4 regions of the Paenibacillus medicaginis genome follow, and region 2 is predicted to be linked to each of the others. Evidence: riboswitches for the same ligand, from Rfam matches in the RefSeq annotation. Region 2 holds a riboswitch; each other region holds the start of a gene.
What was found. Region 2 has a riboswitch for thiamine pyrophosphate ahead of thiD (bifunctional hydroxymethylpyrimidine kinase/phosphomethylpyrimidine kinase). Riboswitches for the same ligand answer to the same signal wherever they lie in the genome.
Positions count from the first base shown of each region.

Region 1: it holds a riboswitch for thiamine pyrophosphate, as region 2 does, so the genes downstream of both, ACE5LO_RS18110 (ABC transporter substrate-binding protein) here and thiD (bifunctional hydroxymethylpyrimidine kinase/phosphomethylpyrimidine kinase) in region 2, are expected to answer to the same signal.
Region 3: it holds a riboswitch for thiamine pyrophosphate, as region 2 does, so the genes downstream of both, thiC (phosphomethylpyrimidine synthase ThiC) here and thiD (bifunctional hydroxymethylpyrimidine kinase/phosphomethylpyrimidine kinase) in region 2, are expected to answer to the same signal.
Region 4: it holds a riboswitch for thiamine pyrophosphate, as region 2 does, so the genes downstream of both, ACE5LO_RS00545 (thiamine phosphate synthase) here and thiD (bifunctional hydroxymethylpyrimidine kinase/phosphomethylpyrimidine kinase) in region 2, are expected to answer to the same signal.

Region 1 covers NZ_JBHIRY010000019.1:67,546-72,568, reverse strand. Annotated here, with positions in the region: gene ACE5LO_RS18125 (ABC transporter ATP-binding protein) at 1-852, opposite strand, end outside; gene ACE5LO_RS18120 (ABC transporter permease) at 908-1,684, opposite strand; gene ACE5LO_RS18115 (MTH1187 family thiamine-binding protein) at 1,681-1,974, opposite strand; gene ACE5LO_RS18110 (ABC transporter substrate-binding protein) at 2,042-3,091, opposite strand; TPP riboswitch at 3,226-3,336, opposite strand; gene ACE5LO_RS18105 (CCDC90 family protein) at 3,494-3,796, opposite strand; partial or broken gene ACE5LO_RS18100 (Rpn family recombination-promoting nuclease/putative transposase) at 4,035-4,229, shown strand; gene ACE5LO_RS18095 (hypothetical protein) at 4,642-4,767, shown strand; gene ACE5LO_RS18090 (PBECR3 domain-containing polyvalent protein) at 4,997-5,023, opposite strand, start outside.
Region 2 covers NZ_JBHIRY010000022.1:22,209-27,231, reverse strand. Annotated here, with positions in the region: gene ACE5LO_RS19525 (TM2 domain-containing protein) at 619-981, shown strand; gene ACE5LO_RS19520 (TM2 domain-containing protein) at 981-1,400, shown strand; gene ACE5LO_RS19515 (cold-shock protein) at 1,520-1,735, opposite strand; gene ACE5LO_RS19510 (cold-shock protein) at 1,840-2,040, opposite strand; TPP riboswitch at 2,469-2,573, shown strand; gene thiD (bifunctional hydroxymethylpyrimidine kinase/phosphomethylpyrimidine kinase) at 2,675-3,505, shown strand; gene thiE (thiamine phosphate synthase) at 3,502-4,182, shown strand; gene ACE5LO_RS19495 (hypothetical protein) at 4,353-4,730, shown strand.
Region 3 covers NZ_JBHIRY010000030.1:37,613-42,635, forward strand. Annotated here, with positions in the region: gene ACE5LO_RS22620 (Dabb family protein) at 1-3, shown strand, start outside; gene thiC (phosphomethylpyrimidine synthase ThiC) at 152-1,930, opposite strand; TPP riboswitch at 2,179-2,291, opposite strand; gene ACE5LO_RS22630 (IclR family transcriptional regulator) at 2,387-3,130, opposite strand; gene ACE5LO_RS22635 (alpha/beta hydrolase) at 3,432-4,418, shown strand; gene ACE5LO_RS22640 (spore germination protein) at 4,621-5,023, shown strand, end outside.
Region 4 covers NZ_JBHIRY010000001.1:104,865-109,887, reverse strand. Annotated here, with positions in the region: gene ACE5LO_RS00550 (ABC-F family ATP-binding cassette domain-containing protein) at 1-1,550, shown strand, start outside; TPP riboswitch at 1,682-1,791, shown strand; gene ACE5LO_RS00545 (thiamine phosphate synthase) at 1,930-2,529, shown strand; gene thiO (glycine oxidase ThiO) at 2,592-3,737, shown strand; gene thiS (sulfur carrier protein ThiS) at 3,734-3,937, shown strand; gene ACE5LO_RS00530 (thiazole synthase) at 3,939-4,706, shown strand; gene ACE5LO_RS00525 (ThiF family adenylyltransferase) at 4,706-5,023, shown strand, end outside.

The sequences.
Region 1 (5,023 bases), on a different contig from region 2:
CGTGTTTTTCGCTTTTTCCTCCCGCATCCGCCGGCTCAGTTCATGCTTCAGCTCCACAAAGTCCTTGTCAGCGGCGAGGTCCTCCCGTCGCGGCCTTGCAAAAGGAACATCCACTACCTGCAGCACCGACGCCGGTCTGGCAGACAGCACATAGATGCGGTCCGACAGGAGCAAAGCCTCCTCAATGCTGTGCGTAATGAACAGCACGGAACGGCGGTGGCGCTCCCACATCTGCAGCAGCCACTGCTGCATGTCTGACCGTGTTAGCTCGTCCAGCGCGCTGAACGGCTCGTCGAGCAGCATCAGCTCCTGCGGACTCAGCATGGCCCGCAGAAAGGCCGCGCGCTGCTGCATTCCTCCGGACAGCGTGTGCGGGTACGCATCGGCGAATTTGCCGAGCCCGACCTCGTCCAGCCGGCGGCGGGCCTCTTCCCGGGCCTCGCGGCGGGGCTCCTTGTCTGGCCCCGGCGCATTCTCCTGCCCGAGCAAGACGTTGTCCAGCGTCGTTCGCCACGGGAACAGGGCAGGCTGCTGTGGCATGTAGCTAATCCGCCCGCGCGTGCCCGTCACATCCTCACCGTCCATATAAATACGCCCCTGATCCGGTGCCAGAAGTCCGCCAATCAGGTGAAACAGTGTGCTTTTGCCGCTGCCGGAAGGGCCAAGCAACGAAACGAACTCTCCGCGTTCCACGGTCAGGGAAATGTCCTTGAGCACAGGGAGCAAGGTTTTCCGCTGCCGGAAAGCGACGCTCACCTGTTCTACATTCAAAGCTGCTTTTTCTCTGTCACCCCTGCGGTTATTTTCCTTTCCGTTCTGCCGGGACTCTACGGGCAGACCATTCAAGCTCATCTTCTCATACTCCTTCCCCTGCACAGGCATAACGCTTGCCAGGCTGGTTTATTTCCTATTTTTGCTCCGGCCGCCACCGAATCAGCAGCCTTTCCATCAGCGCAATGAGCAGGAACATGATCAGGCTTAGCGCCACGATAATGGCAATCGCGGCAAACACCCGGTCCGTGCGGTAGGCTGATTTTTGCAGGAGCATATAATAGCCGATCCCCTCGCTTGCCCCAAGCCATTCGGCGACGATGGCTCCCATCACGCTGTAGGTGGCGGCAATTTTCATGCCTGAAAAGAGGGAAGGCAGCGCATGCGGCAGCTCAAGCTTGCGGAAGATGCCCATCCGGCTTGCGCCTGACATCTGCATGTAGTTCATCATCAGCCGGTCCGTTTGCGCCAGCCCGTCCAGGGCGGCAACAACGACAGGAAAGAAGCAGACCAGCGTAATGACCATCAGCTTGGGCAGCAGGCCGAAGCCAAACCAGATCATCAGCAGCGGTCCAAGCGCAATGGTCGGAATGTTCTGGCTCAGAATGAGCAACGGGTACAGTGCCCGCTTCAGGAAAGGGATCAGGTGCAGCAGCACGGCCAGCAGTAGCCCGACGACGGTGCCAATCGCAAAACCGCTCAGCGTGAGCCTGACGGTAGCCCAGGTATGATCGGCCAGCAGGGCGGATTGGGCGGCCGCTTCGGCGGCAATGTCCGCCGGACTCGGCAGCATCCAGGGCTCAATGTGCAGGAAGACCGCTGCGGCCTGCCATACCGCCAAAAAGAAGAGGACCGCCACAACGGGCGGCCATACGCTTCTGAACACAGCATAGAGGCTTTCTTTCCTGTTCATGGACGGTATTTCTCGGTCAGCTTATCCATGCTGATTCCATTCGGATTATGGGCGATTTTGATCTGGGAAATCACGCTTGGAATTCCTGCCTCGGTAAGTGCGGTGTGCATCTCCTTAACGATGTGCAGCAGCTCATCCAGCTCGCCCTCCATGGTTGTCTCCAGCGGGTTGACCTGATGCTTGACGCCTGAGCGCTGGATCACCTCAATCGCTTTATCGACGTAAGGGATGGTGTCCTCTCCGCCCGGTGTTTTGGGAATCACCTGAATACTCAACAATGTGTTAGCCATGAAAAACCGTCTCCTTTCCGAATCAGATTAGAGGTAGTTCAAAAAGTCAGCTTTTGAACACGCACTATTAGGATTTGCCGTCTTGTGGCAGGAAATCATTGGTGAAGGCTTTGTCAACCTCCAGCGGTTTGTCAAGCAGCTTGCGCTCATACATCCAATCTGCGTAGTTTTTCCATACTTCTGCTTTTTGGACGCCCCACTGTGCGGCATCATCCTGATAGCGGGGGCTCAGCCATTGCTGGCTGGCCAGTACAAGCTCTTTATCCAGCTCAGGCACGGCCTTCGACAACATTTCCGCCGCCTTTTCCGGTTGGTCAATCGCATATTGATAACCTTTGGCCGTAGCGCTCATGAAGGCTTTTACCAGCTCAGGATCGCTGCTGAGGGTCGCTTCATTTGTGACGATGACCGGTGTGTAATAGTCCAGACTCTTGGAGTAGTCCTTGACGTACAGCATATCCAACTGCTCGCCGCGTTGCTCAGCTTCAATTCCTGTCCATGCATAGAAAATCCAGGCGAAATCGATATCCCGCTTGACTGCGGTGAAGTAATCCGCATCGCCCATGTTGATGTTTTGCACCTTGCTGACATCCCCGCCATCCAGCTCCATGATGGATTTCATGACAGCCTCCTCGACAGGCGAGCCCCAGCCGCCGTATTTCTTGCCTTCAAAATCCTTGGGCGACTTGATGCCCCGATCCACCGGAGCGGCGAAGCCGGACGTATTATGCTGAATTACGGCCGCAATAGAGACGAGCGGAACCCCTTGCGTACGAGCCTGGGTGACGCTTTCCTGATAGCTGATGCCGAACGGAACGGCATTCGAAGCGACCATCTGATCGGCGCCGCCTTCTCCGGGCTGTACAATCTCCACATTCAGACCGGCTTCTTCATAGTATCCCTGGTCTTTGGCCACATACAATCCGGTATGGTTGGTGTTAGGGGTCCAGTCGAGCACCACCTTTACGTCTTTCAATTTCCCGGAGGCCGTACTGCCGCTGCCGGAAGGACCGGAAGCGTTCGAGTCCTGTGGAGCGGACGATTGCCCTCCGCAGGCGGTCAGGATGAGGAGCAGGGAGCATACCGCTCCAAGGCCCCATTTTTGCAAAGAAAACATACTTTCTTCTCCCTTCTTCATCATCCGTACTCTTTCTGCAATGCTGTCATCTGCCGTGATCCTGCACAAAAAAGCGCCCCGTTATCCGGGACGCCTGTAATCTACCAAAGGAAGGAATGACGATGCCAAAAAGACATGTCACTCTATAGCGATTCCTACGCTGGCATTACCCAGATCAGGTTGTAAGGGTCAGTGTCTAGGGACACAATCTCAGCCGGCCGATTCCAGCACCCCTGGCAAGTTGTATGAAGGAGCATCAAGACGGCAAGCTGCTGCCTCGACACGTCCGCATTGTTTGAAGATTTTGCGGGCTCAGTAATATGAACTAACGTTGATTATATGCCTTCATGGCCGGAGTGTCCAGAGGGACTTATTCGAAAAAACCTCGGTGCCGCACCCGTTCTAAGCCTTTTGCGTTTTGATAACGCTCTTCAATTCAGCTTCTTGTTGGATGGAGCGGGCAGAGAGAAGTTCAATAGTTCTGTGCTGGTTCTCCAGAAAGTCACCTATTTCCATAACCCGTTCATTCGTATCCAGGACGGCTCGTTTCATCTCCTGCTGATCGACTCTGATTTCTTGAATCTCCTGTTTCATCTCTTGTTTCATCTCTTGCTGATCGGTTTCAATTTTTTCAAGATGCTCATGAATCGGTTGAAGTTCTTCCCGGATTACGGATTGCAGCAATTCCTTTAACTCACTATTCATGTACCCCGCTCCTTATACTTTTATGGTGTTATTGTAGCATATGACTTAATAAAGAGCTATAATATTGCGTAATTACGATGTCACGTTTATAACGCCACTGGGATCAGTAGGATACTCACGGGAATTGGCCAGTGTCTTTTCTCTTTTCTTGCCTGCTAAAGGAGACTATAATTTTGAGTAAGTGCTTATCCCGGAAACAAAACGGATTGAACAACCTGTGAGTATCCTAATTAAGGACGAGGTATTGACGAAGAACGAGCCTGTATTGAATAAGGCGATGACAACATTGGAATTTCTAAGTCAGGATGAGGAAGCCTGCCGATTGTATAAAGATAGACAGAAGTATTTGCACGATCAAGATATCTCAATTATAGCAAAAGCTTCAGGTTTGTCTGAGTCTGAAATTATTGCCTTGAAGAACGAAACCAGCTAAGACCGTTCCTAATTTTGTTCAATTCAATACCACTTTTTATTATTGGAAAAGGCCCACTACTTCTACATTATTGAATGATGTATTGAGCAATATGTTGTTGCTCCGATTACGCGGACGAGGCACTCGCGCGTACCCGCTTGGGGGCACCAAATCGGTGAAAAACAATACCTTTCCTATCCCGCAGGGAGATGATTCTCTGCCGCTGCCACCATTTCAGATATGAAACATGAATCGACCTTGTACTCACAAGGTCGATTCTTTAGTTTAGGAGAACTTTGCGGCTGTTTTGGACTACAAAAACTTTTTCGTTAGGCTCACTCGAAGCGTAAGAATCAAGAATCTCGGTCAGCTTTTTTGTACGCGTGAATACCATTCAGCGGATGCCGGAAGATAACCAGGAGATGCATTGTTCATGGGATTGGAAAAAATCCTGGATGATATTGAACGCATGGATAGTTCATCTATTGCACAGGCCACGGGTTTAGCCGGAATGTCCAAGCCCGCTTTTCATAGACGTGTGGCTGAACACGAAGCTTAATTGCAAAAAAGACCCCTTTCGGGGTCCTTACTGTTAGGATCATAGCAGGGCGGCGTATCCTGATCTCTGGTAACTTACCTCTCGGTAAGCGCGTGGGGAACCTTTCCCACCTCTAATGATCCATAAATAATAGTATGCGTCTAAAAGCCGTTTAATATCATAAATACATTGTATATACTACTCTTAATATGATAGCGCAATGAGTTTTCTCAGTCAAGAGTTAGGAAAATTATTTATAAGGAACTAAACGGCCACT
Region 2 (5,023 bases):
TCAGCGTCAACTCCAGCAGTGGATCTCCGTTTTGCCCAGTTAGATCAAGGCCTGTTTGCCGATTTCATGCTGCGAAAGTTGAGTAACTTATAAGTGAATTCCTTTTTGGCTCTCAGTCGTTGAGGTAGCCTGCGCTATTGCGATTAAATTTTTTGCGTAATATAACTAAGGAAGCTCCAATGGTGGATCTCCATCTTCAAGGAGCAGAGCTCGAACGGCTGCCACATATCCCTTAGCAATCTGCGCTTCGGTCATTTCAGCAGGTTGCGATTCTGACTGTTCCGTTTTCTCTGATATTGCTTAAAGCGTAGTTCCCCAACTCTTGTGACAATCTTTTTCTCCCATGCAGTATGGGTTCTCCGCAATTTAGATTCACAACGTAGACAGGCCCAAGGCTATTCATGACAAACGCCGGTTAACCGGCTTCGGAGCCGGCTCTTACAATCGAGTGATGAGCGGGATCGCGGAACTGAGACAAGCCAGGGTTCCATATAATATTCTAACGGTGCTGCATAGACAACAAGTCAAAGCACAATACAAAATTTTCCTCGCCACCCTTTACAAAATCTGATAAGATGGATTTGATTTTTACTGTCATATTAACGGGGGTTATGTCAATTGAGCTACAATATCGTTAGAAAAAGTCAACTGGATACCAGAGAGCTGATGCTGCTGGAGTCCGAAGTCAAAGCCCAAGGCAAAAATATGGTCGTCGCCTACGTGCTGTGGTATTTCCTCGGCATGTTCGGAGGACACCGGTTTTACGTGAAGAGAACCGGCAGCGCCGTCGCACAGCTGATTCTGTCCCTCACTCTGGTCGGAATGATCATCACTTCGATCTGGTGGATTGTAGATGCTTTCCTTATTCATACCTGGGTTAAAGATCACAACGAAAGAGTGGAAGACCGGCTGATCCACGATATTACATCCAGAAGATCTTTTGATAACTATAATAATCATGATAACCATGTGGTGTTTTAATGAGGCTTACTAAAGACCAGTTAACGGTCAATGAGATGCTGATTTTGAGCTCGGCCATGCGGGACACGGAAAAATCTCTGGCGCTCGCCTACCTCATGCTGATCGGAGGGCATTTGGGCGTACACCGCTTTTATCTGAAAAGAATTGCCACGGCTATCGTTCAGCTTGTCCTGTTTATTCTAACTACTATCTTTTACATCGTGTTTTCCATTGCACTGGAATTTGAAAGCGGACCGTTCATGATGCTGTCAGGGATTCTTCTCGTGCTATTCGGAGGGGCGCTGACCGTGTGGGTCATCGTCGACCTGTGCCTGATGCCCCGTATGGTGCGTGAATGGAACGAGCGGGCGGAAGCGGATATTATGGCTCAGCTTTATCAGCTGCGCCTGACTAATAAACAGCAAGGTATCGGATTGTAAAAAAACCTGTGCGCCTGAGAAAACTCAGGCGCACAGGTTTTTTTGTTGTCTGCGGAACCGCAGTGAAAAGGCACCAGCCCTAGGCCAGTGCCTTGAATAAAACGATGATGGCTGTAAACCTAACTGCTCTTGGTGGGGGGGGAGCTGCTGTTGTTGAGTACAACTAGCTTTTTCTCGCTTTTCTCCATCACGGAACCGCATAGAGAACAGGTTGGCTGAGCAGAGAATGCGAAATTATCTCTCATCCAGCCTTTACACGTATCACTGGTGCAAGACCAAATTACAGTGATCTCCTCAGGAGTCTCTTCCATTGGCTTTTTGCGCGAATTGTACATGAGCGTCCCCTCTTTTCCTATGAATTGTAAAGCAATATAAAAGCATCTGTTCCTCCGCCAGAAAAGAAAAGCCCCAAACCAGAGTTCGGGGCAGCATGGCAGAATTACAGTTTTACAACGTTCTCAGCTTGTGGTCCGCGGTTTCCTTCAACAACGTTGAACTCAACACGTTGGCCTTCGTCCAATGTTTTGAAACCGTCGCCTTGGATTGCGCTGAAGTGTACGAATACATCGTTACCGCCTTCAACCTCGATGAATCCAAAACCTTTCTCTGCGTTAAACCACTTAACTGTTCCTGTTTGCATGTGGAAATACCTCCAAATAAATATTTATATGACCTCTTATTTTTGTTCAAAATAAAAATTCACATATTGTACAAGGTTACCCTTAACCTGAGACAATAACCCTCTACAATATGCGAATGCAGATCCGTATTCCAGTAATTACATTATAGCACATTCAGAATACAATTACCAGCTAACGGTGAAATAACATTTTCTCCTATGTATCGGGGGGAAGGGAGAACGCTAACGTAAGCGGCATTTTTCCTGTATCGCCATCGTGTCTGGTTATTATCAAGTTTCAGGGGACACTTGCCTACCTTATTTATTTCCTGCTTTTCCGTTTCTATACCCTCTTCTGTAAAAAATGTTCCGCCTATTTTTGAACCTTTACAATCCCCTGTCATCATGTATATAGTTATATGCAGTCATTCAATCGAATAAGAGACTTGTTCAATCACTAGGGGAGCCTTCCCGGCTGAGACGAAGCTGTCTGCTTCGGACCCTTTGCACCTGATCTGGATCATACCAGCGGAGGAAAGTGAGACGATACGTCCAGCGGCATCAATCGGCCTGTTACTCTTCTTATCGTGGACCCGTCCCCTTTCCTCCGGAAAAGGGCGGGTCTTTTGTATGTACAAGAAGGAGGTGAGCGGTTATGACAACAACAGAAACGGCAAAAGCATTAACGATCGCCGGCTCCGACAGCGGCGGCGGCGCAGGCATTCAGGCAGATCTCAAAACCTTCCAGGAGCTCGGCGTCTACGGGATGTCCGTGCTTACAGCCGCCACTGCACAGAATACACTTGGAGTGCAGGGGGTTTTCCCGCTCACGGCAGAAGCGGTGGCCCGCCAGCTGGATTCGATTGGCCAAGACCTCACACCAGATGCAGTAAAAACCGGCATGCTGTTCAGCGCGGACATCATTGAGGCCGCCGCCGACAGAATCGCCCATTATGGGTGGCGCAATCTCGTCATCGATCCCGTTATGGTCGCCAAGGGCGGGGCGCCTCTGCTGAAGGGTGACGCGGTAGTCACCCTGATCCGCAACCTGCTTCCACACGCGTTGATCATTACCCCGAACCTGCCTGAAGCGGAGATACTCACCGGCATGAAACTCTTCAAAGCGCAAGACATCAGGGAAGCGGCACGGCGCATCCACGCCATGGGACCGGACATGGTCATCATGAAGGGCGGGCATGCCGGCGGCGATCTGGCCAGGGATCTTCTGTATGACGGCACAGCATTTACGGTGTTCGAAAGTCCACGGATACATACGATGGCGACACATGGCACGGGCTGCACGTATTCTGCAGCGATAACGGCTGGTCTCGCCAAGGGGCTTACCACGACTGGAGCGGTGCGTGTGGCCAAGGATTTCATTCAGGCTGCGATTGAGGACAGCCTTGGCATCGGATCAGGACATGGACCGACCAACCATTTTGCCTACCGACGAAGACGTTCGCAGAATGGTGGTGAGCTGACATGAACAGCCCCTTTGACAAACGGATCGACCCGGTGAAGCTGCGCCGGCAGCTTGCCGTGTATTTCATTATGGGCAGCATCAACTGTGGCGGCAAAGATCCCGTTATAGTTCTGCGCGAGGCGATCGCGGGCGGGGTCACCCTGTTTCAATTCAGGGAAAAGGGTACAGGCGCCCTGACCGGGCAGGCGGCTTACGAGCTGGCGCGGGAGTTGCAGGCGGTCTGCCGGGAAGGAGGCGTACCCTTTATCGTCAATGACGATGTGGAGATGGCGGCTGCGCTCGGTGCCGATGGCATTCATGTCGGACAGGAGGACGCCCCGGCCTCTTCCCTGCGCAGCAAGCTTGGGCATAGCGCTATTGTGGGGGTATCCGCGCACTCGGTAGAAGAAGCCCGGCGCGCTATCGCCGACGGAGCGGATTATCTCGGCGTCGGTCCCATGTATCCGACTCCGTCCAAAAGCGATGCCCGCCCTGTACAGGGCCCACACCTGATACAGGAGCTGCGCAGCCATGGCATCACCGTTCCGCTTGTCGGCATCGGCGGGATTACGCCTGCAAAAGCACCGCCTGTTCTTTCCGCCGGAGCGGACGGGGTATCTGTCATTTCAGCAATCTCCCAGGCTGAAGAGCCCGGACGGGCGGCAGCGGCCTTTGCCGCTCTGTACGGCAAGGCCACCTAGAAAATATGCGAACCCGGCTGATCCTTTGGGCTAATTTTTAACATGTTTTAAGCTTTATTTAAGATTGAGCGGTTACAATACAACATGTAAGCTACCTTCCACTCCAACATCATCAATGGACACATGCCGCCAAGCACATAAGTTCATGAAATTGAAGAAGGAGACCAATTATGAATTTGAAAAGAATACTTATATTCAGCACCTTGGCCCTTGCCATCGGCGAATCCCTAGGCAGCAGCACGGCGTCCGCAAGCACAGCCGTCAAGCCCAAACAGCAGGAAGCAAAGGTTGTTAAAGAAGACATTGTACAGATACTGGGTCTTTCCTCAGACGAAGAATTATATCATGCATTGTATGACGGCAAAACGATGGCCGATATTGCCGGTGAGACCGGCGCTGATATGAACCAGGTCATCCATCTGCAGGTGGCAGAGCTGACGGACCAGCTGAATCAGCGGCTTGCCCAAGGCAGCATTACGCGCGAGCAGTATGAGGCGCAAAAATCCGAATTGACGGAAATTGTGAAACGCAGTGTACATGGTATCTAAACAGTAAGAAGGCACGGGCCTTTTTTTAAAGCCCGTGCCTTCTAATCATTTTCTCGTGTTATCAGTCGCCCTAAATAAGCTTGCACCACAACTGGAATACTTATTACTTACTCCGAATTTTGAGCAACAGCAATCTCTTGCCGAAATCTATTCAGCAGTTGCAGATGTTATCGGAACTACTAAAGTCTAATAATCCGGGAAATCATAATCGTGCAAAGCTATGTATAAATGTTTCCCTGTTAAGAAAAAACCGGGTCTTGGCGTTTCAGATGTATGTATTACCTCCGGTATTG
Region 3 (5,023 bases), on a different contig from region 2:
TAATATGGATTTTTCGCTGACTCTAGCGATGTATGCAAAAAGGTACCCACAGCCCAAACACTTTTTTTTCAAAGTGTCCAGTCTATGGGTACCAGTTTATAAAGGGCGCCCTTTACTTTTACAGCACAGCTTTCATCTATTCATTATGGTATCAGCTGCTCCGACCCCCGCGATATTCCAACGCTTTTTCCTCCAAACCTGCGGCAATAGCCTCCTCCTCGCCGATTCCCTTCTCTGCGGCAAACGCCCGGATATCCTGTGTGATGCGCATACTGCAAAACTTCGGGCCACACATCGAACAAAAGTGTGCATTCTTCGCCCCCTCGGCGGGCAGCGTCTCATCATGATACTCAAGCGCACGTTCCGGGTCGAGGGACAGATTGAACTGATCGCGCCAACGGAATTCGAAGCGGGCCTTGGACAGCGCATCATCCCGCTGCTGTGCCCTTGGATGGCCTTTGGCAAGATCCGCGGCATGGGCGGCGATCTTGTAGGCGATCACCCCTTCACGCACATCGTCCTTATTCGGCAGGCCAAGATGCTCCTTCGGTGTGACATAACAGAGCATGGAGGTTCCGAACCAGCCGATCATGGCAGCGCCAATCGCGGAGGTAATATGGTCATATCCGGGGGCGATATCCGTCGTAAGCGGCCCCAGCGTATAGAATGGTGCTTCCTTGCAGATTTCCATCTGCAGATCTACGTTCTCCTTGATTTTATGCATAGGCACGTGACCAGGCCCCTCAATCATCACCTGTACATCATGCTTCCAGGCAATCTGCGTTAGCTCACCCAGCGTCGCCAGCTCGGCCATCTGAGCTTCATCGTTGGCATCATAGATACTTCCCGGACGCAGGCCGTCCCCGAGCGAAAAGGCGATATCATAGGTCTTCATAATTTCACATATCTCTTCGAAGTGTGTATACAGAAAGTTCTCCTGGTGATGAGCAAGGCACCAAGCCGCCATGATGGACCCGCCCCGCGACACGATGCCTGTCATCCGCTTGGCGGTCAGCGGAATATAACGGAGCAGTACGCCCGCATGAATCGTAAAATAATCCACTCCCTGCTCCGCCTGCTCAATCAGCGTATCGCGGTATACTTCCCAGGTCAGCGCTTCGGCCTCCCCATTGACTTTTTCCAGCGCCTGATACAGCGGCACCGTTCCGATCGGCACGGGAGAGTTGCGGATGATCCACTCACGCGTCGTGTGAATGTTGCGGCCTGTCGACAGGTCCATCACCGTATCCGCTCCCCATCTTACGGCCCAGGTCATCTTCTCCACCTCCTCCTCAATGGAGGAGCTTACTGCCGAGTTGCCGATATTGGCGTTGATTTTGACATGAAAATGGCGGCCGATCAGCATCGGCTCACTCTCCGGGTGGTTGATGTTGGAGGGCAGTATCGCCCTTCCGCTCGCCAGCTCCTGTCTTACAAATTCCGGATCAAGCCCCTCCCGGATTGCTGCAAATTCCATCTCCGGTGTTATGATTCCCCGGCGGGCATAGTGCATCTGGGTAACGTTACGCCCCGGCAGCGCACGCAGCGGCCGGCTGACAGCGCCCGGGAATTCCTCGGCAGGACGGGTCCCCGACCGAAGTCCGTTATCCCCGGGCTGCACTGCCCTTCCTTCATAACGAGCGACATCCTCTCTCTCCTCAACCCACGCCTGCCGCAGCTTGGGCAGCCCCTTGCGGATATCCGCCTGATTCGCCGGGTCGGTCATGGGCCCGCTTGTATCGTACACACGCAGCGGGGCATTATGCTCAACTCCCTGCGGTGTATGGGTGTCATGCAGCGTTATCTCTCTTTCGGGCACCAGAATATCAGGTCTTGATCCCTGGATGTAGACCTTGCTGCTTGCCGGAAAGGCTCCGATATCCGTATTGGCTCCTCCCGCTGCTGCTGTTTTCCGTTTGCTCTCTGTCATCTGCTTGCTCCTCCCGAGTCGTCATATTCCTCATCGGGATCATACCGGAGAAAAAAAGATGCTGTCGGCCAGCTGCAAAATACGGGCCAAGCACGCTGTCTTGTCCTTGCGGCGGACGGCGGTGCGAAACGAATTTTGCAGCAAAATGAAAAAGCCGGTTCCCGAAGGAACCGGCTGTATGCAAACAGGCCTCCATGCATTACCAAGGTATGCCCCTGGCTGCTGCACATGCTGCCTATCCATATGATTTCATTGGCCGGTTACTTCCCTACGCTGGTATGATCCAGATCAGGTACAAAGGGTCCGGAACCTGGAACGGTTCCATCTCAGCCCGGTATTACGGGCCCCCCCAGTAACTTCGGCAGCATCATGCCGCCATTATAACTATGCTGTTTCACAGACGGATGCCTCCGCCTTCCAGTTCAGGTTAGCCTAAAAAGAAAAGTTTGGCAACCCCTAAGGGAGCAGCGTTCCCATTTCCTTCCCCGCTTCCACGATAATAGGAGCAAATTCATGCAAGGTCTCGGACGAAAGTCTACTCACCGGCCCGGAAACGGAGAGCGCTGCCGTCATCTCCCCTTTATGATTCATAATCGGGGCGGACACAGCCGCCGCTCCCGGCTCGCGCTCCTCGTAGCTAGTCGCATAACCCTTGACGCGTATTTCCTCAAGCTGCTTCCAGTAAGCTTCATCCCCGGCCAAAGCCTGCAGCTCAGGTCCCTTCTTCAACTGCTCCAGTTCCTCCGATGAAGCAAAGGCTACCAGCACCTTGCCGGATGCACCAACGGACAGGGGCATGCGGGCCCCGACGGTCGCTACCCGGCGGATGGCCTGCGCACTCTGCACAGCCTGGATACGGATACGTTCATCCCCGTCCCGGATATACAGGCTCACTGTTTCGCCCAGACGGTCACGGAGCTTCTCCATCAAAGGCAGCAGCAGAACCGCGGGATCCTCATTGCGTGACATATGGGTCGACAGCTCCCAGATCCGAATGCCCAGCCGGTACTTCTCCGTAGCTGCATTGCGGATGATAAAGCCTCTTTCCTCCAGCGTCGTGAGCAGACGGTGAACCGTGCTTTTGTGCAGCCCTATTTTTGCCGCAATTTCCGTCAATCCCAAATCAGTGGCTTCCGTAAAACACATCATGATGTCCAAAGCCCGCTCGACAGCACGGACAGTCAGCTTCCGGTCCTCCACGGCGGCTGCCCCCTCTCTCTTGTGTTTATCAATATTTTCCAACAGACCGATCATGGCTGGATACAGTCATTTTTTCTGAGCTTAACCGTTTCACTCAATGAAACTTGGTTACATAAATTATATAAAATTTCAGGACAGACTGTAAACTGTTTTAGCGACAGCCCGGTATATAATTCAAGGAGGAAAATATTATCAATTACTGTCGAATTGACTTTGCAGCTGCTGCCTTTTACGATTAAAGGAATAGTGCTGTTAGCTGGCACCCGGAATTGACTTTATTAATGATCAAGGAGGCTCTTCGATGATTGCGTCACCTCAAGGCGGCGCCCCGGTGCAGCCTGCCGTCAACGAGCCGTCCGCCCAGCTTTCCCCCCGGTTAATCCGGTTTAAGCATATCGTCATCGCGCTTGGTTTGTCGGTTGTGTTCTTTTTAATGTTCTGTTTTATCGCTTTGCATGCTTATATTGTCTGGTTTCTGTCCAATCCGACCGTAGCTCCGCTGTATTCCAATCCGCTGCAGGCCAAGGACATGGCATATGAGGAAATCAGCTTTCCCGCCAAGGACGGCAGCCGTATGATGCAGGGCTGGTATATTCCTGCGCAGAATTCCAGCAAAACGATTGTCTTCAGCCACGGCTACGGCGCCAATCGAGAGGAAAGCTGGATTCCCATGTATGATTTGGCCCATTATGCGCACAGGCAGGGCTTTAATGTTATTATGTTTGATTACGGCTTTGCCTCGCAAACCAACAGAGAGGTCGCTACTGGCGGCAGAGCCGAGTCGCGGCAGCTGCTCGGCGCCATTCAGCTTGCTAAACAGCGGGGAGCCCAGGAAATTATCGTCTGGGGCTTTTCCATGGGGGCCGGTACGGCGCTGCAAGCGGGCCTGGAAACCAAGGACGTGGACGCCATGATTTTGGACAGCACCTTCCTGCTGGAGCCTGACACGCTGTATCATAATATACGGAACCAGATTGATCTGCCCCGTCATCCTTCACTTGAAATTCTGGAGCTGCTGTTCCCCGTTCTGAACGGGACAGGTCTGCAGCAAATTCCTTATCAGCAGGTGAAGACGGAGGATTACCCTTTCCCGATCTTCTTTATCCACGGCACCAAGGATGAGAAAGCTCCGTATCCGATCGCGGAAGCGCTGGCAGCCAGCCAGACCCATCCCGCCTCGGACGTCTGGATTGTGGAGAATGGGCTGCATGAGCTCATCTTCCGGGAGCACCCGCGCGAATATTTGCGCAGAGTATCCACGTTTCTAAGCAATGTGCAGCAGCCATAGGCTTCCGAAAAAACCAACAGAATAGCTATTCGTAGTGGATTTATATTATCCCTTCACGGCGACGGTGAACAAGAGGTCATGCTCAAATGACTCAATCACTGGAAACCGGAAGGGATTTTTTCTATTTTAAACATATCCTGCATGATTTTTTCATATTGGCAAAAGATATATCTGGCTTGGATTATCAGCTGGAGGTAGAACCATGTGGCAGCTCATTGTAGACCATTTCCCTAAACTGATCATTTTTCTGCAGGCTCTTCTGCTTGCACTGGCTCCTTTGCTTGTTTATCTGATTATCAGAAGATTTAAAGTCATGGAGGGCAGAACAAGCAGACGGAAACAGAAGCTGGAGTATTACAAGACACACCCGGAGGCGGCACAGCCTGTTTCTGTGTCTACTGAGCAAGGAGAGAGAGTTCATTGTTTTACTGAGGATCATCAAACCAATATCACGCTATTCAGAAATGCTGCGACCGATATGTCCGATGTGAATGAACACAAAATATTTCTGAAAAATCCCAATATCGAAATAGCGCTATTTTTCGTAGAAGGACTTATGGACAAAATCGAATTGGAGGAGCATACGATCAAACCGCTGCTGGAGT
Region 4 (5,023 bases), on a different contig from region 2:
TGAGTTTATTAACAGTAGAAGAAGTTTCCCACAATTTCGGGGACAGAACATTATTCAGAAATGTATCGTTCCGCCTGCTGCCGGGAGAGCACGTCGGTCTGGTAGGGGCCAACGGTGTCGGCAAATCGACGCTGATGAATATTTTGACAGGCCAGCAGTTGCGTGACAACGGCAAAGTCGAGTGGACACCGAAGGTCCGTTACGGTTATCTGGACCAGCACACGAAGCTGACTCCGGGCAAGACCGTGCGGGATGTGCTCAAGGATGCATTTCTACCCTTGCTTGAGCTTGAGCAGGAACTGAATGCGATTACGGATAAAATGGCCGAAGCCACACCGGAGGAGCTTGAGGTGCTGCTGGAGCAAATGGGGGAAATCCAGGAGCAACTGGAGATCGGTGATTTTTATCTGATTGATGTGAAAGTGGAGGAAATGGCCAACGGGCTTGGAATTGCTGCCATCGGACTGGACCGCGATGTAGCCTCTTTAAGCGGGGGGCAGCGCACGAAGGTGCTGCTGGCCAAACTGTTGCTGGAGAAACCGAATGTGCTGCTGCTGGACGAGCCGACGAACTACCTGGACGTTGAGCATATCGAATGGCTTACACGTTATTTGAAGGACTACCCGTATGCCTTTATGCTGATTTCCCATGATACTGAGTTCATGAATCAGGTCGTCAACGTCATTTATCATCTGGAGTTTGGCAAGCTGAACCGCTATACGGCCAACTATGAGAAGTTCCTTGAAATGGCTGACATTCAGAAGACACAGCATATCGATGCTTATGAAAAGCAGCAGGAGTATATCAAGAAGCAGGAGGACTTCATCCAGCGCAACAAGGCGCGTGCCTCCACTTCCGGACGGGCCAAGAGCCGTGAGAAGCAGCTTGATAAGATTGATCGGATCGACAAGCCGGAAGAAGCGGCCAAACCGACGTTCCAGTTCAAGGAAGCGCGGGCCAGCGGCAAAACGGTCTTTGAAGGCATTGACTTTGAGATTGGCTACAGCCATCCCCTGCTGCCGAAAATGTCCATTACGATTGAACGGGGCGAGAAGATCGCCATCGTCGGTTATAACGGTGTCGGCAAATCTACGCTGCTCAAAACGATTCTCGGAAAAATCTCTCCGCTGAGTGGAAAAATCTATACCGGAGACTTTCTTTATCCCGCTTATTTCGAGCAGGAGGTGCGTCCTGAGCGGATCACACCGCTTGACGATGTGTGGAACGAGTACCCGCATTTGAACCAGCATGAGGTTCGTGCCCATCTTGCCCGCTGCGGACTGAAAAATGATCATATTACCCGTCCGCTGTCTGCCCTCAGTGGTGGAGAGCAGGCCAAGGTCCGCCTCTGCAAGCTGCTGATGCGTGAGAGCAACTGGGTGCTGTTTGACGAACCGACCAACCACCTGGATGTGGTGGCGAAGGATGAACTGAAGCGTGCGCTGAAGGAATACAAAGGCACGGTGCTGCTTGTATCCCACGAACCTGATTTTTATAAGGATTGGGTAACGAGAGTATGGAATGTCGAAGAGTGGTCGGCCAAAGCCTGATGTGCAGGAGAAGCACAGCTTTGGACTTTTCGGACTGAAATCTGAGTGTACGTCTAGGCAAGTGAAACGGATTGTGCTACCATGAAAAGGGAAAACAAAATATATAGTAATACAGGCGATTGAACAGGCCTGTATCACACTGGGGGAGCCGCGGCTGGCGGCTGAGACGGAATAAACGCATTCCGGACCCTTTGCACCTGATCTGGATCATACCAGCGTAGGGAAGTGGACATTAGCCGAATGGGAATCAAATGCGACCTTGCTTATGCGCAGGGAGGCAGTTCCATGTAAATTCGGTGAACCTGTAAATTCAGCCGCTTCCTGACCGGGAAGCGGTTTTTTGGCTTTCCCGAATAACTGTCCATGGAGGCAAAAAGCAATGGAGCTTCATCTTATTACGGACGGCTGCCAAAGCGCTGAACGCACGGCAGACATCTTGCGGTTGATCGAACCGGATATCGACATGCTGCACATCAGGGAGAAACATCTGAGCGCGGCGGAGCTGTACGAATTTATGTTCACGGTGTCGGAGCGCGGCTGCTGCTCGCCGTCCAAGCTCGCGGTCAATGACCGTGTAGACGCAGCACTTCTGTTCGGTGCGGGGACGGTGCAGCTCACCTCAAACAGCCTGCCGCTGCAGCTTGTGAAGCGGACGTTCCCGAAGCTGCGCTGCGGGGCATCCGTACACTCGCTGCAGGAAGCGCGGGCTGCGGAGCAGGCGGGGGCCAATTATGTGTTGTACGGCCATATTTACGATTCCGTCTCCAAGCCCGGGCTGCCACCGCGGGGGCTGAGCAGTCTGGAGGAGCTATGTCGTGCAGTCTCCATTCCGGTTATCGCGCTTGGCGGCATCCAGCCCCGGCATGTGCGGGGCATCAGGCGGGCAGGTGCATCAGGAATCGCTGTGATGTCAGGTATCTGGAAAGCAGATGATCCGGCCGAGGCGGCAAAGGAATACAGGAGAATGCTCATAACTTGAAGCAGGGTGTTACAGATCAGATGTATCCTTATGATAACAGGAGAATGGGAGGAGGAACAGACATGAGCTATTCGGCAGACTGTACGGTGATCGGCGCGGGAGCGATCGGCAGTTCCATCGCCTATCAGCTGGCGAAAAGAGGCTTCAAAACGATTCTGATCGAAAAATCGGTTCCTGCACAAGGGGCCACACGAGCGGCAGCCGGAATGCTGGCGGCAGAGTGTGAGGCTTTTGCCCACCCTCAGTTGGCCGCATTTGCCCTGCACAGCCGTAATCTGTTCGGGGAACTGGTGCGGGAGCTTGAAGGCCTGACAGGACTGGTAACAGGGTATACCACCACAGGCTTCGTTCTCCCTGTCCGGACAGCGGAGCAAGTTGAGCACTTGTCGGCCATGGCCGGGAACAATGATGGATCAGCCGCAGAGTGGTGGGACGCCGCAGAGATAACCAGAAGGATTCCCGGCCTGACAGGGCAGGTGCTTGGAGGCTTGTTCCGCGAGCGGGAATCGCAGTTGCTCCCGCAGCGACTTGTGCAGGCATTGGTGTCAGGCGCGGAAAAGCACGGGGCAGAACTGCTGACAAATACAATCGCAGAGGACATCCGGATTGTGGACGGTATGGTGCGTGGTGTAAAAACGAGCAGGGGATATATTGCTTGCCCAAATGTTGTGATCGCAGGGGGGGTTGAAGCGGTCAAGCTGCTTAACCATTTCGGCATCCATACGGAAATGTATCCTGTCAAGGGAGAGATCGCAGCCGTTACCATGCCAGTACGTACGCTGGAGTATACCATTTACGCCGAGGATGTGTATCTGGTGCCAAAGCCGGAGGGGGAGCTGTGGATTGGGGCAACCAGCAGACCGCATGAATGGGGAGAGGATGTATCCGCAGGCGGGCTGCGCCAGCTTCTGGAGCGCGCTTCAGCCTGGCTGTCGGACATTGGGGAGTCGTCTTTTCTGAGAGCGTGGTCGGGATTAAGGCCGCAAACGGAAGATGGCTTTCCCATTATAGGCCCCGTACCTGATGCTGCCGGCTTATACGCTGCTTGTGGACATCACCGCAACGGAATATTACTGAGTGCGGCTACAGGGGAAGCGATAGCGAAGATGATGGCAGGCCATACAGTGGAGCAATTAAATTTGACGGCCTTGTCACCAGCAAGAATGAAAAGACAGCCTGCACCAGCAGTCAAGGGGGGGAAGAGATGAGGCTTGTTATTAACGGCCAGGAAATGACTTTTGACATGGAAATTTATAATGTGGACCAGTTGCTCAATGCATTGGATCTGCAGGTCAAAACGGTTGTCGTCGAGTTGAACCGGCGCATATTGACCAAGGACATTCACAGCGCAACCGATTTGAAGAACGGGGATCATCTTGAAATTGTACATTTTGTGGGGGGCGGATAATATGCTGCATATTGGAGATAAAGCCTTTAAATCAAGACTGTTGCTGGGGACGGGGAAGTTTCCGGATCTGGAAACGCAAATGAAAGCTGTTCAGGCATCGGAAAGCCAGATCCTTACCTTTGCCGTCCGCCGCTTGAATCTGGAGGAGAAGGGGCAGGGAAACTTCCTGGATAGGCTGGATCTGTCCAGCTTCACCCTGCTTCCCAATACGGCTGGGGCGGCTACTGCCGAAGAAGCTGTCCGCATCGCCCAACTGGCCAAGGCGTCCGGTTTATGTGATATGATAAAGGTTGAAGTGATCGGGGATGACAGAACGCTGCTTCCCGATCCGTTTGAGACTTTAAAAGCCTGTGAAATGCTGCTTGCCGAAGGCTTCATTGTGCTGCCTTACATTTCCGACGATGTCATCCTGGCCAAAAGACTGGAGCAGCTCGGTGTTCACGCCGTCATGCCGGGGGCATCCCCTATCGGTTCGGGCCGGGGCATCCTCAATCCTTACACTTTGGAGCTCATTATAGAACAGGCTTCGATTCCTGTCATTGTAGACGCCGGCATCCGTTCACCTGCCGATGCAGCGCACGCGATGGAACTGGGTGCGGACGGGGTACTGTTGAATACGGCGGTGTCCGGCGCTGGGGACCCGGTCGCTATGGCGGAGGCAATGAAGCTCGCTGTACAAGCGGGCAGGCAAGCGTTCAAGGCGGGCATGATTCCCGTTAAACGCTATGCTGCGGCAAGCAGCCCTACAGAAGGGATGGTTACATCATAATGAATGAACGCAAGACAGCGGTTCCGACAGATTCAACTGAAGGAGCCGCACAGGCAGCGGCCGACCGCTACTCGCGCCAGGAGCGCTTTGCGCCGTTCGGCCGGGAGGGGCAGCGCAAGCTGCGTGCTTCCCATGCGCTCATTATCGGGGCGGGAGCACTCGGTACAGGCATAGCCGAAACGCTCGTCCGCTCAGGTATCGGCACGATCACGATCGCTGACCGCGATTATGTCGAGTGGAGCAATCTGCAGCGGCAGCAGCTTTTTGCCGAGTCGGATGCGGTACAGCGAACACCCAAAGCGATCGCGGCCAAGCGC